Regions from separate parts of the Neobacillus sp. NPDC097160 genome, predicted to be linked through region 2. Evidence: predicted binding sites of a transcription regulator. Region 2 holds the regulator's gene; each other region holds the start of a gene.
What was found. The regulator Rex, encoded in region 2, represses fermentation and respiration genes when NADH is low (regulators of the CRP and FNR family bind a similar motif). The targets are predictions, from matches to a motif close to TTGTGAAATATTTCACAA.

Region 1 (3,288 bases), on a different contig from region 2:
AAAACAAGAGCAGAACAAGAACTTTTTCTTCGGGAACATGTAAATCCTGCATTCCCCAAATAAATACTAAATCAAACGAGCCGAGCCCGCCTGGAATCATACTAATAATCCCGGCACATGCAGCAACAATATAGACAGGAAAAAGATTTTCGAAAGAGATCGAGATTCCGAGGATCCTGCTTAAAACTAAAATAGCTGCAAACACGGCGAACCATTCTATAACAGAAACAATGACCAGTCTAACACTCACACTAGTAGTAATTAATGTTTGATTGTCTTTTTTAGACTTAATCATATGTATAATTAAAAAAACAGGTAAGTATAAACCTACACCTAAAACAGCGAAGTAGAGCCATTTTGTATCAACAAACAGCGGAAAATGCCGGTAGCGGGTCGTTACAATCCAGGTTAGGAATGAAATTCCCGTTAGATAAAAAAGTGAAACAGAAGCAATGACTCCAAGGAGTCTCCGCTTGTCCTGTTCGAGCTTATGAAAAAAGTAAGTTCTTAGCATGGCACCGATTAACCCGCCAAAACCGATTAAATTAGAAAAGGAATTGGCGATAAACGATTGTTCCAGCAATTCTCTTTTTGATACCTTTAACCTTAAAACCCTTACTAAGATAACATCGTAGAGCAGCATAGGTAAAACGGCTGCAAAGGTAACTGCCAAGATTAATAATAAACTCCAGATATTCAGTTGATTTATTTCATTTTTAAGTAATTGGATATTCAAATTACCGGTAAATTTTTTAATCTCAATTATAGCGAAAATTAACAAAAACAGCGGAAAAATAAATTTTGCAGCTTTTAATACCTTCTCTTTTCTAATCCCCAACAAAATAACCACCTATTTTTTCATTCCTGATTTTACTATAAACTGTTCACCAGGAAAAACAAAGAAATATATTCCATCATGGATCATTGCATAGTTTTATTGTAGACATATTTTTTAGGGTTCAACCCTTAGCCAATCCCTTCAATATTATATTTCTATCCGTGTAATCAAAGTAATAAAACTTTAAAAAATAGACAAGTTTTTTAACCCACCTAGCATAAGTATTAATTAGGACAAATTATGGGGGGATATGATGAAGTTCTTAGTCTTTAAAAAGGAAACACTCCTTTTCTTTTTAGCGGTAGGTATTGTAATTGCCAGCCTTTCAGCTTGGTTTATGTTAAAAGCCGGAGATACAACAGTATTTAACCAGCAAAAAGATAAGGAAATTCGCGAAATTCATATGGTTACAGGAGAATTCAAGACCACGACAAAGGATGGGAAAGAAATAGAATCGTACCGCTGGGATCCCAGCACATTGATCCTCGAAAAAGGTGAAAAAGTAAATCTGTTTATTAGCGGTATTAACGGGGAAAAGCACCCTTTTTATATCGAAGGAACTACTATTAGAGGGACTGTAAAAAAAGGTGAGGAAACAATTGTTCCTCTTCAATTCAACAAAGAGGGGACCTATCGTTTAATATGTGAGGTTCATTCTGACAGAACCCACAATGGCCCGATGATTGCCTATATTGTAGTGGATTAAAAGCAGGATTCATTCCCTGCTTTTTTCATTTATAAAAGGCCCTGTTTCGTTAGTTAACACTATTAATACGTTGATATTAATAGTGTTTTCTTGTATAACAGTTTTATCAAATACTAACTTTTTTATAGTACAGTTTTAATTAAAGTTATCATCATGTTCACATAGTTTTCAAAATTGGTCCTCAAAAACCCCATTATAATGGCACTTCACAATATCTTAACAATTTCACCTCATTTCATGTGACATCTTTCACATTCAACCTGTTATACTTATATTAAGATTTAAATAGTAAATCTGTTATATGTTTTCTTAAAAATCTAAGAGGTGATAAATCATGGAACAATGGCAAGGATTTATTAAAGGAACATGGACTAGAGAAGTTAACGTACGTGACTTTATTTTGAAAAACTATAATCCTTATGAGGGTGACGATTCCTTCTTAACCAGTGCTACTGACGCTACAAACAAATTATGGGAGCAAGTAATGGAGTTAACAAAGCAAGAACGTGAAAATGGCGGTGTCCTTGAAATGGATACGGAAACTGTTTCTACGATCACTTCACATGGACCAGGATATCTTGATGAAGAGCTTGAAAAAGTAGTCGGTGTGCAAACAGATAAACCTTTTAATCGTTCGATGCAGCCTTTTGGTGGAATTCGGATGGCCAAAGCTGCCTGTGAAGCTTACGGCTACGAATTAAACCCTGAAATTGAAAAGATTTTTACCGAGTTCCGTAAAACTCATAATCAAGGTGTCTTTGATGCATATACAGGAGAAATGCTAAAGGCTCGTAAAGCTGGAATCATTACCGGACTTCCAGATGCCTACGGCCGAGGTCGTATTATCGGAGATTATCGCCGTGTTGCTTTATATGGTGTAGATTTCTTAATGAAAGAAAAACAAAAAGATTATAAAAATACAAGCAGTGTCATGACAGAGGATAATATTCGCTTACGCGAAGAACTTTCCGAACAATATCGTGCACTAAAAGAACTGAAAGAACTTGCAAATAGTTATGGATTTGATATTTCCCGCCCAGCGGAAACTGCACAAGAAGCATTCCAATGGGTTTACCTTGGATACTTGGCAGCCATTAAGGAGCAAAACGGGGCAGCGATGAGCCTTGGCCGCGTGTCAACATTCCTAGATATTTATATGGAAAGAGACTTATTGAATGGCAGACTAACTGAGCTGGATGCACAAGAACTAGTCGACCATTTTGTCATGAAGCTGCGACTTGTAAAATTCGCACGTACACCTGATTATAATGAATTATTTAGTGGTGATCCAACATGGGTAACAGAATCCATTGGCGGTATGGCATTAGACGGACGTTCGCTAGTAACGAAGAATTCTTACCGTTTCCTTCATACATTAGATAATTTAGGCCCAGCTCCAGAGCCAAACCTAACTGTTTTATGGTCAACACAGCTGCCTGAGAATTTCAAAAAATATTGTGCAAAAATGTCAATCAAAACCAGCTCTATTCAATATGAAAATGACGAGATCATGCGTCCGGAATATGGCGATGACTACGGAATTGCTTGCTGTGTATCTGCGATGGAAATCGGTAAACAAATGCAATTCTTCGGCGCTCGTGCCAACCTTGCTAAAGCATTACTCTACTCTATCAACGGCGGTGTCGATGAAAAATTAAAAATTCAAGTTGGGCCAGAGTATCAGCCGATTACCGCAGAAGTATTAAATTACGATGAAGTCATGCAAAAATTCGATAAAATGATG
Region 2 (3,288 bases):
TGTGCATTCGACATTACTTTCAATCGTCCCTTCTCCGCGGATGCTTACCTTATCGTAACTGCCGCCTGGGTAATTGCCCGATCCATTTACCGTCAGATTTTGACCCTTTTTCATTTCTATTTCCCCCTTTTACACTTTTCTGGACTCTTTTACAATGGCCTTTTTATCTACTGTAAGCTCGCCTGTATATTCCACGAGACCAATTTCACATTTAGCCCCGATCGTAATATGATTGCCACGGACAACAGCTGCCTTTGTATTTTCCAATTCAATTTTGTCCCCTTCGATACATTCTGTTTCCAACTGTGTTTGCATAAAAGTCTTGAATAATCCCATTAATGGGGCTTTGTGTGTAACGAGAATCGTTTGCCCGCCTATTTCCTTTGCCTTACACTCTCCGAAAATTTTAATATCCACGTGATCAGCATTTAAAAGCCCGCCAATCCTAAATATGGATTCCGCATTAAACGTTTCGGCTTCACAATCCCCTTCGACCGTAAGCCTGCCTTTAATTTTGATTTCCTCTGCCTTTACCCTTCCACCGATAGTCGCTTTTCCCGCCACCTTGAAATGATCCACATAGAGGTTATTTTCAATTTTCGCTGTTCCATCCACTGTTAACATTTTGCATTCGAGATTCCCTTTAATTTTTCCGTTTCCGTTAACCTTCGCTTTATTCGTCATGACATTCCCGTTGACCATACCCGAACCATGACATTCAAATACTACACACTCTATATCGCTGTTAACTGTTCCTTTTCCATTGATAGTTACATGGTGAAATTCCCCGCCGTTTGCTGACCCAAAGCCGTTAAGATTCAGGTCTCCCCTTTTTTTCGTATCCATGGTCATTCTCCTTTATAATAGTTTCGCTTTCATCTCTTCCATACATTTCACAAGAGAAAGCTGCACAACGATTTTCGTTCCCTGTTCAAACTTTATTTCCTCCGTATTTATGAGTAAAAAGCACGATGAAACCCCCAATTTTCTTGTCAGCACGATTTCCCCGTTTTTCTGTTTGATTAATCCCCTATTATCCTTTACGACTTGAAGCAGCATTTTCCCTTCATCTAGGTTAATTTCCCCGGATTGCAGCAGCTTCTCTAATACATAGACTTCAAGAATTCTTGAAAAATCAAAATGTGATCCGCCCTTTTCATGCTCAAGATATAAGTCCATAACCGCACCCGAAACAATGTTACGTTTTACTAGTTCATCATTAGTGAAATGTAACTCTGTTACATTAGGAGAAAACATATCTGCCAGTTCATCCAAGGAAAGATTCTCTTTCATCGTCTGAATCTTGTCGATCCGTTCTAAGATCTTTTCTTTTGGAAAAAATGTTTCCTGGCCCGTAAACGTTGACTTTCGAACAAACCATTCCTCTGGAATGAGATCCTTTCGTTTCCAGCGATATAGCTGTCCGTACGAAATCCCTGCCATATCCAATAAATCCTTTTTAGAAATTAACTCCTCGCTCATTAGTAAAAACCCCTTTCTGTCTTATAATGTAACATAACACTGTTACGCATGTAAAGACTGAAAATAAAAAAAGGGCTATTCACCACTTTCTGTGAATAACCCACTTCAACTTATTCTTCTATTTCCTCTGTCTCTGTCGGATAATGCTTTAAAAAGTAAATGAGTGATTGCAGTTCTACTGCTAAGTCGATATGATGAACCCGAATGGACGGAGGGACATTTAATCTTGCCGGGGTAAAGTTTAATATCCCTTTCACATCAGCTTTCACAAGTCGGTCGGTAATCATCTGTGCTACGGGAGCCGGAACGGTTAGAATCGCAACTGATATTTGTGCATCCGTCAGCACCTTTTCCAATTCATCCATATTGTAAACCGGTACCTCGCGGATTTTGGTTCCCATTTTTGCCGGATCGACATCGAAAGCACATTCTATTTTTGTGTTATTATTTTTTAAAAAATTATAGTTTAAAAAGGCCGTACCAAGATTACCTACGCCAATTAACGCAACCTTTGTTAATTCATCCTGGTCGAGTGTTTTACGAAAGAAGGTTAGTAAGTAATTGACATTGTACCCATAGCCTTTTTTCCCTAATGCACCGAAATACGAAAAATCGCGGCGAATCGTTGCCGAATCGACCTTAACCGCTTCACTTAATTCCGCAGATGAGACCCTTTGCTTGCCGGAAGTATGCAGGTTTTTTAAAAATCGATAATAGAGGGGCAGCCGTTTGGCTGTCGCCTGTGGTATCTTCATCGTTTCATTACTCATAATCTCCCACACCCCTTTAAATTTTAGTTAACGATCATTTCACTTGTTCAGTTCGCTTAAAGTCACCATTTTTTCCGCCCGTTTTCTCAACTAAATAGGTCGGTCCAATGACCATGCCTTTATCGACTGCTTTACACATATCATAGACGGTTAAAGCACAAGCTGAAGCGGCTGTTAACGCTTCCATTTCCACACCCGTGTTCCCTTTTGTTTTAACCGCTGCAGCAATTTGTAATTGATAATTTTCTTGCTGACCCTTTTCCCATGAAAAGGAGATATTTACCCCTGTTAAGGGAATTGGATGACACATCGGAATGAGATCCCAAGTCTTTTTAGCCGCCATGACTGCCGCAACCTGAGCTACTGCTAAAACATCACCTTTTTTCATGTCATGATTGGTTATTTTTTCAAAAATTTCTTTACTAACCGTTATGCTGGAATGAGCCAGAGCGGTACGTGCCGTTTCCAGTTTGTCGCTGACATCGACCATCTTTGCTCTGCCTTCTTTATTAAAATGAGTAAATTCTACCATAAAAAATATCCTCCTATCCAAAAATAATACACTATTTTTCCTTTTATGTGTGTGAAACTTTGAACTTTTTTATCTGAGTAAAGACATCGCCTGATACTGAAAGACTAGCGCTTTATTGCCGACATTCCCTTTATACGGTACACTACTAGTATGTACAGAGGTGAATAAAGATGATTTTGTTGCAGGTTAATCAACTACAAAAATATTATGGCGCTGACCTTATTTTATCGAATATAAAGCTAGAATTACAAACGCGGGACCGAGTTGCCCTCGTCGGTCGAAACGGCGCTGGAAAATCGACATTATTGAAGATTATTGCCGGCCACTTGTCACATGATGGCGGTGAGATTATCAAGCCAAAAGAAGTGACGATCGGCTATTTAGCGCAAAATACCGGCCTTGAATCTAATTTGTCCATTTGGGAAGAAATGTTGACTGTCTTCGAACCGCTTCGCACGATGGAAAAATCACTGCGCAATCTGGAAGTGCAAATGGCCGATCCTA
Region 3 (3,288 bases), on a different contig from region 2:
GGATAAGGTAAAGAGAGGAGATGAAATGTTTGAAATATTACCGTTTATGGGTTCTGGCCTTTTTATTAAAATTTATTGGATCGGCTTGGGATGCCTCGTATCACTTTAAGTATTTATTTGAAGAATACTCGATTCCGCATATTGTCAATACGTTAGGGTTCGCATTAGGGGGATATTTGTTATTTAAAGAGTGGCGCCAATCTCAATACATGGACAAATTTTCAAGAAATCTGATTACGATTGGATATGTATTATTTTTAATCGGGATCCCGTTAGATTTTACCTATCATATTGCTTATGGCATTGATTTAACCACATGGAGTCCGACCCATTTTATTTATTACATTGCAACGGGTATCATGATATTTGGAGTCTGGCGAGGATATTACTTGTATACCCGGGAGGTAAAGCCGACTTGGAAGTCGATGCATACGTGGTTCGGGATGTTTCTCCTTGAATGCTTGATGTTTCCAAATATGCAGCAGGAAAATGGCGCTATTTCCTATGATCAGTACATCCATGGGAAATCGATTGCTTCACAGGAAATACTTGAGTTGATTTCCGACCCTGCTTCGCAAATTTTCGGCGGCATTCCGGAATGGGTTTATCCAATCTATTCGGTACTGATGGTGGCGTTACTTACAGTGTTAATCATTCGTATCTGTCGTGATTTTACGATTCCGGCAGCGGCAGCGGTTCTCTATATTTTGTTACGATTTGTTGGTAAAGCCATTTTTGCAGCCGTAAGTTATCCAACATCCTATGTACCGATCACCCTAATCCTGATTCCGCTATTCTATTTCTTGTTTAGGAAGACCAGCTGGCTGGCAGGCCTCGCGGGCAGTGTAACCTACTTTCTTGTCCTGTTCGCCATCCATAAGTATGACATACTCATCACACCACCACTCGAATGGTGGGAACTCATCCCCGTTGCCATCATCGGCACACTAGTACCGGTAATCAATGCAATAGTCAAACCACAACTAGCAATAAAAAAAAATAAACAACCCGCATAACGTAAAAAGGGTGTCAGGCACCTTGCGGTGCCTGACACCCTTCTTTGTTTTGGCAAATTATTTATAGTGTAAATGGAGGAATTCTTTAATTTTGTAGTTGATTTCCTTCAGGTGTTTTTGTGATGGGAAGTGGCCCATATCGAGTGATTGATAGTTTGTTAGATTTGGGATGATTTCTTTTGCTGCTTTTTGGATCTTTTTCTCTGGGAAGAATACATCTTTCTGGCCCGCAATGACCATCGTTGGTGCTGTGTAGTTCACTAATTCCGTTTTCTCTGTTAATTTCGGCATTTCTTGTTCGAGTTTCACATATTGAAAGATGTTTCCGAGGACTTCTTTATCGATTTCTTTCATACTGTGCCCCGACATGTTATTGGCTATTTTGTTTATCTGCCTGCCTGAGCCACTAATTTTGAACAGCATTAACGGAACGAGAATTTTTCCAATCATCTCTAATTTAGAACCGAGCTGAATTCCGGCAGGAGATACTAAAACGGAACAAGCTATCTTTTCCGGCATAAAGGCAGCTAACCTTAGAATGATTCCTGCACCATAGGAAGGACCTACGAATGCTGATCGTTCAATATGGAAGTGCGCCATTAATTCTGATATCCACTGTGCAAAACTCTCATCACGTGCGGAAATTCTAGCTTCTTCACTAAATCCAGGATGACCGACTGTATCTGGGGCATAAATTCTGTAGTTTTCTAATAACGGTAAGAACCACGATAAGGTCATTGGATTGATACAATTTCCGCCTTGAAAAATAAAGATGGGCCGTCCATCCTTTGGCCCTGACACTAAAACATGAGTCTTCCCGAATGATGTTTCCACAAAAACTCTATCCAAATCAAGTTCAAGTTCCGCTAAATATTTCTCATAATAATCAAGAATAGTCCGTTTTCCTTTTTCGTTTTTATATATTGTATGGTTACTCATGTAACACCTCAACTATGTTAGATTATTCCAATTACTCCTATTATCAACGGAGTGCAGGCTTTATGACAAATATGTGAAATGATTCACAAGTTTACGTTGGAATGTGACGAACTTCACAAATTTATTAACCGTTCCGGATTACAATTTAACGATAAAGAAAACCTTACTTAACGTAAAAATGCAGATAAAAAACATATAGGAGTGACCCAACTATGAAAAAATTAGTGATGATTGGGAACGGAATGGCTGGAGTTAGAACGATTGAAGAAATCCTCAAACTAGCACCGGGACAATTTGAAATAACGATTTTTGGACAAGAGCCACACCCTAACTACAATCGGATTAAATTATCAACTATTCTTCAAGGCGACACAAGCTTCGAAGAGATCATTATCAATCCACTAGATTGGTATAAAGAAAACCAAATTCAATTATTTACAGGCGAAACTGTCGTAAAAATTGATGTGGAGGAAAAGCGTGTCATCAGCGATCAGGGCCGTGAAGTCGAGTATGATGAGTTAATTATTGCGACCGGATCAAATTCTTTCATCCTGCCCATTCCAGGTGCAGAAAAACAAGGCGTGACAGGGTTCCGTGATATCAAAGATTGTGAAATGATGATCAAGTCAGCAAATCAGTATAAAAAGGCCGTTGTAATCGGCGGTGGGCTCCTCGGGCTAGAAGCGGCAAGAGGTTTGCTGAACCTTGGCATGAAAGTGGATGTTGTCCACCTGATGCCGCATCTAATGGAACGCCAGCTCGACCCTATTGCTTCATCCTTACTTAGAGCAGAGCTTGAAGCCCAAGGCATGAACTTCTTAATGGAAAAAGAAACGGTCGAAATTCTTGGTGAAGAACGAGTCACAGGCCTGCGCTTTAAAGATGGCTCCGAAGTCGAAGCCGACCTTGTGGTGATGGCCATTGGGATTAAGTCCAATACAGCGGTCGCGAAAAACAGCGACATCTACGTCAATCGCGGCATTGTAGTTAATGACTTTATGGAAACAAGTGAACCGAATGTTTACGCGGTAGGGGAATGTGCCGAACACAGAGAAATTGTTTATGGGTTGGTTGCCCCATTATATGAACAAGGAAAAGTGCTGGCAGAGCGGATTTGCGGAATAGAAGCGAAACCATATGCAGGATCTGTTACCGGGACACAGTTGAAGGTGGCTGGTGTTGGCCTTTTCTCTGCCGGCGAAATTTCTGAAGATGGTTCAACGAAGTCGATCATGGTTTACAATGAATTTGACGGTATCTATAAACGGGTGTTAACACGAAATAACATGATTGTTGGAATTGTCCTTTATGGCGATACAAAAGATAGTACAAA

Region 1: pflB (formate C-acetyltransferase) is a predicted target of Rex. The motif match lies at 1,782-1,799, and genes of this name have one in related genera.
Region 3: nirB (nitrite reductase large subunit NirB) is a predicted target of Rex. The motif match lies at 2,027-2,044, and genes of this name have one in related genera.

What each region holds. Positions count from the first base shown of each region.
Region 1 is NZ_JBIWDU010000003.1:357,636-360,923, reverse strand. Features, by position in the region: gene mprF (bifunctional lysylphosphatidylglycerol flippase/synthetase MprF) at 1-838, opposite strand, end outside; gene ACIQXV_RS06230 (cupredoxin domain-containing protein) at 1,092-1,544, shown strand; gene pflB (formate C-acetyltransferase) at 1,879-3,288, shown strand, end outside.
Region 2 is NZ_JBIWDU010000022.1:86,679-89,966, forward strand. Features, by position in the region: gene ACIQXV_RS25470 (cytoplasmic protein) at 1-114, opposite strand, end outside; gene ACIQXV_RS25475 (polymer-forming cytoskeletal protein) at 130-846, opposite strand; gene ACIQXV_RS25480 (YhbD family protein) at 859-1,482, opposite strand; gene ACIQXV_RS25485 (redox-sensing transcriptional repressor Rex) at 1,593-2,252, opposite strand; gene moaC (cyclic pyranopterin monophosphate synthase MoaC) at 2,287-2,784, opposite strand; gene ACIQXV_RS25495 (ABC-F family ATP-binding cassette domain-containing protein) at 2,955-3,288, shown strand, end outside.
Region 3 is NZ_JBIWDU010000009.1:32,248-35,535, forward strand. Features, by position in the region: gene ACIQXV_RS14030 (hypothetical protein) at 1-6, shown strand, start outside; gene ACIQXV_RS14035 (hypothetical protein) at 30-1,016, shown strand; gene ACIQXV_RS14040 (alpha/beta fold hydrolase) at 1,074-1,955, opposite strand; gene nirB (nitrite reductase large subunit NirB) at 2,168-3,288, shown strand, end outside.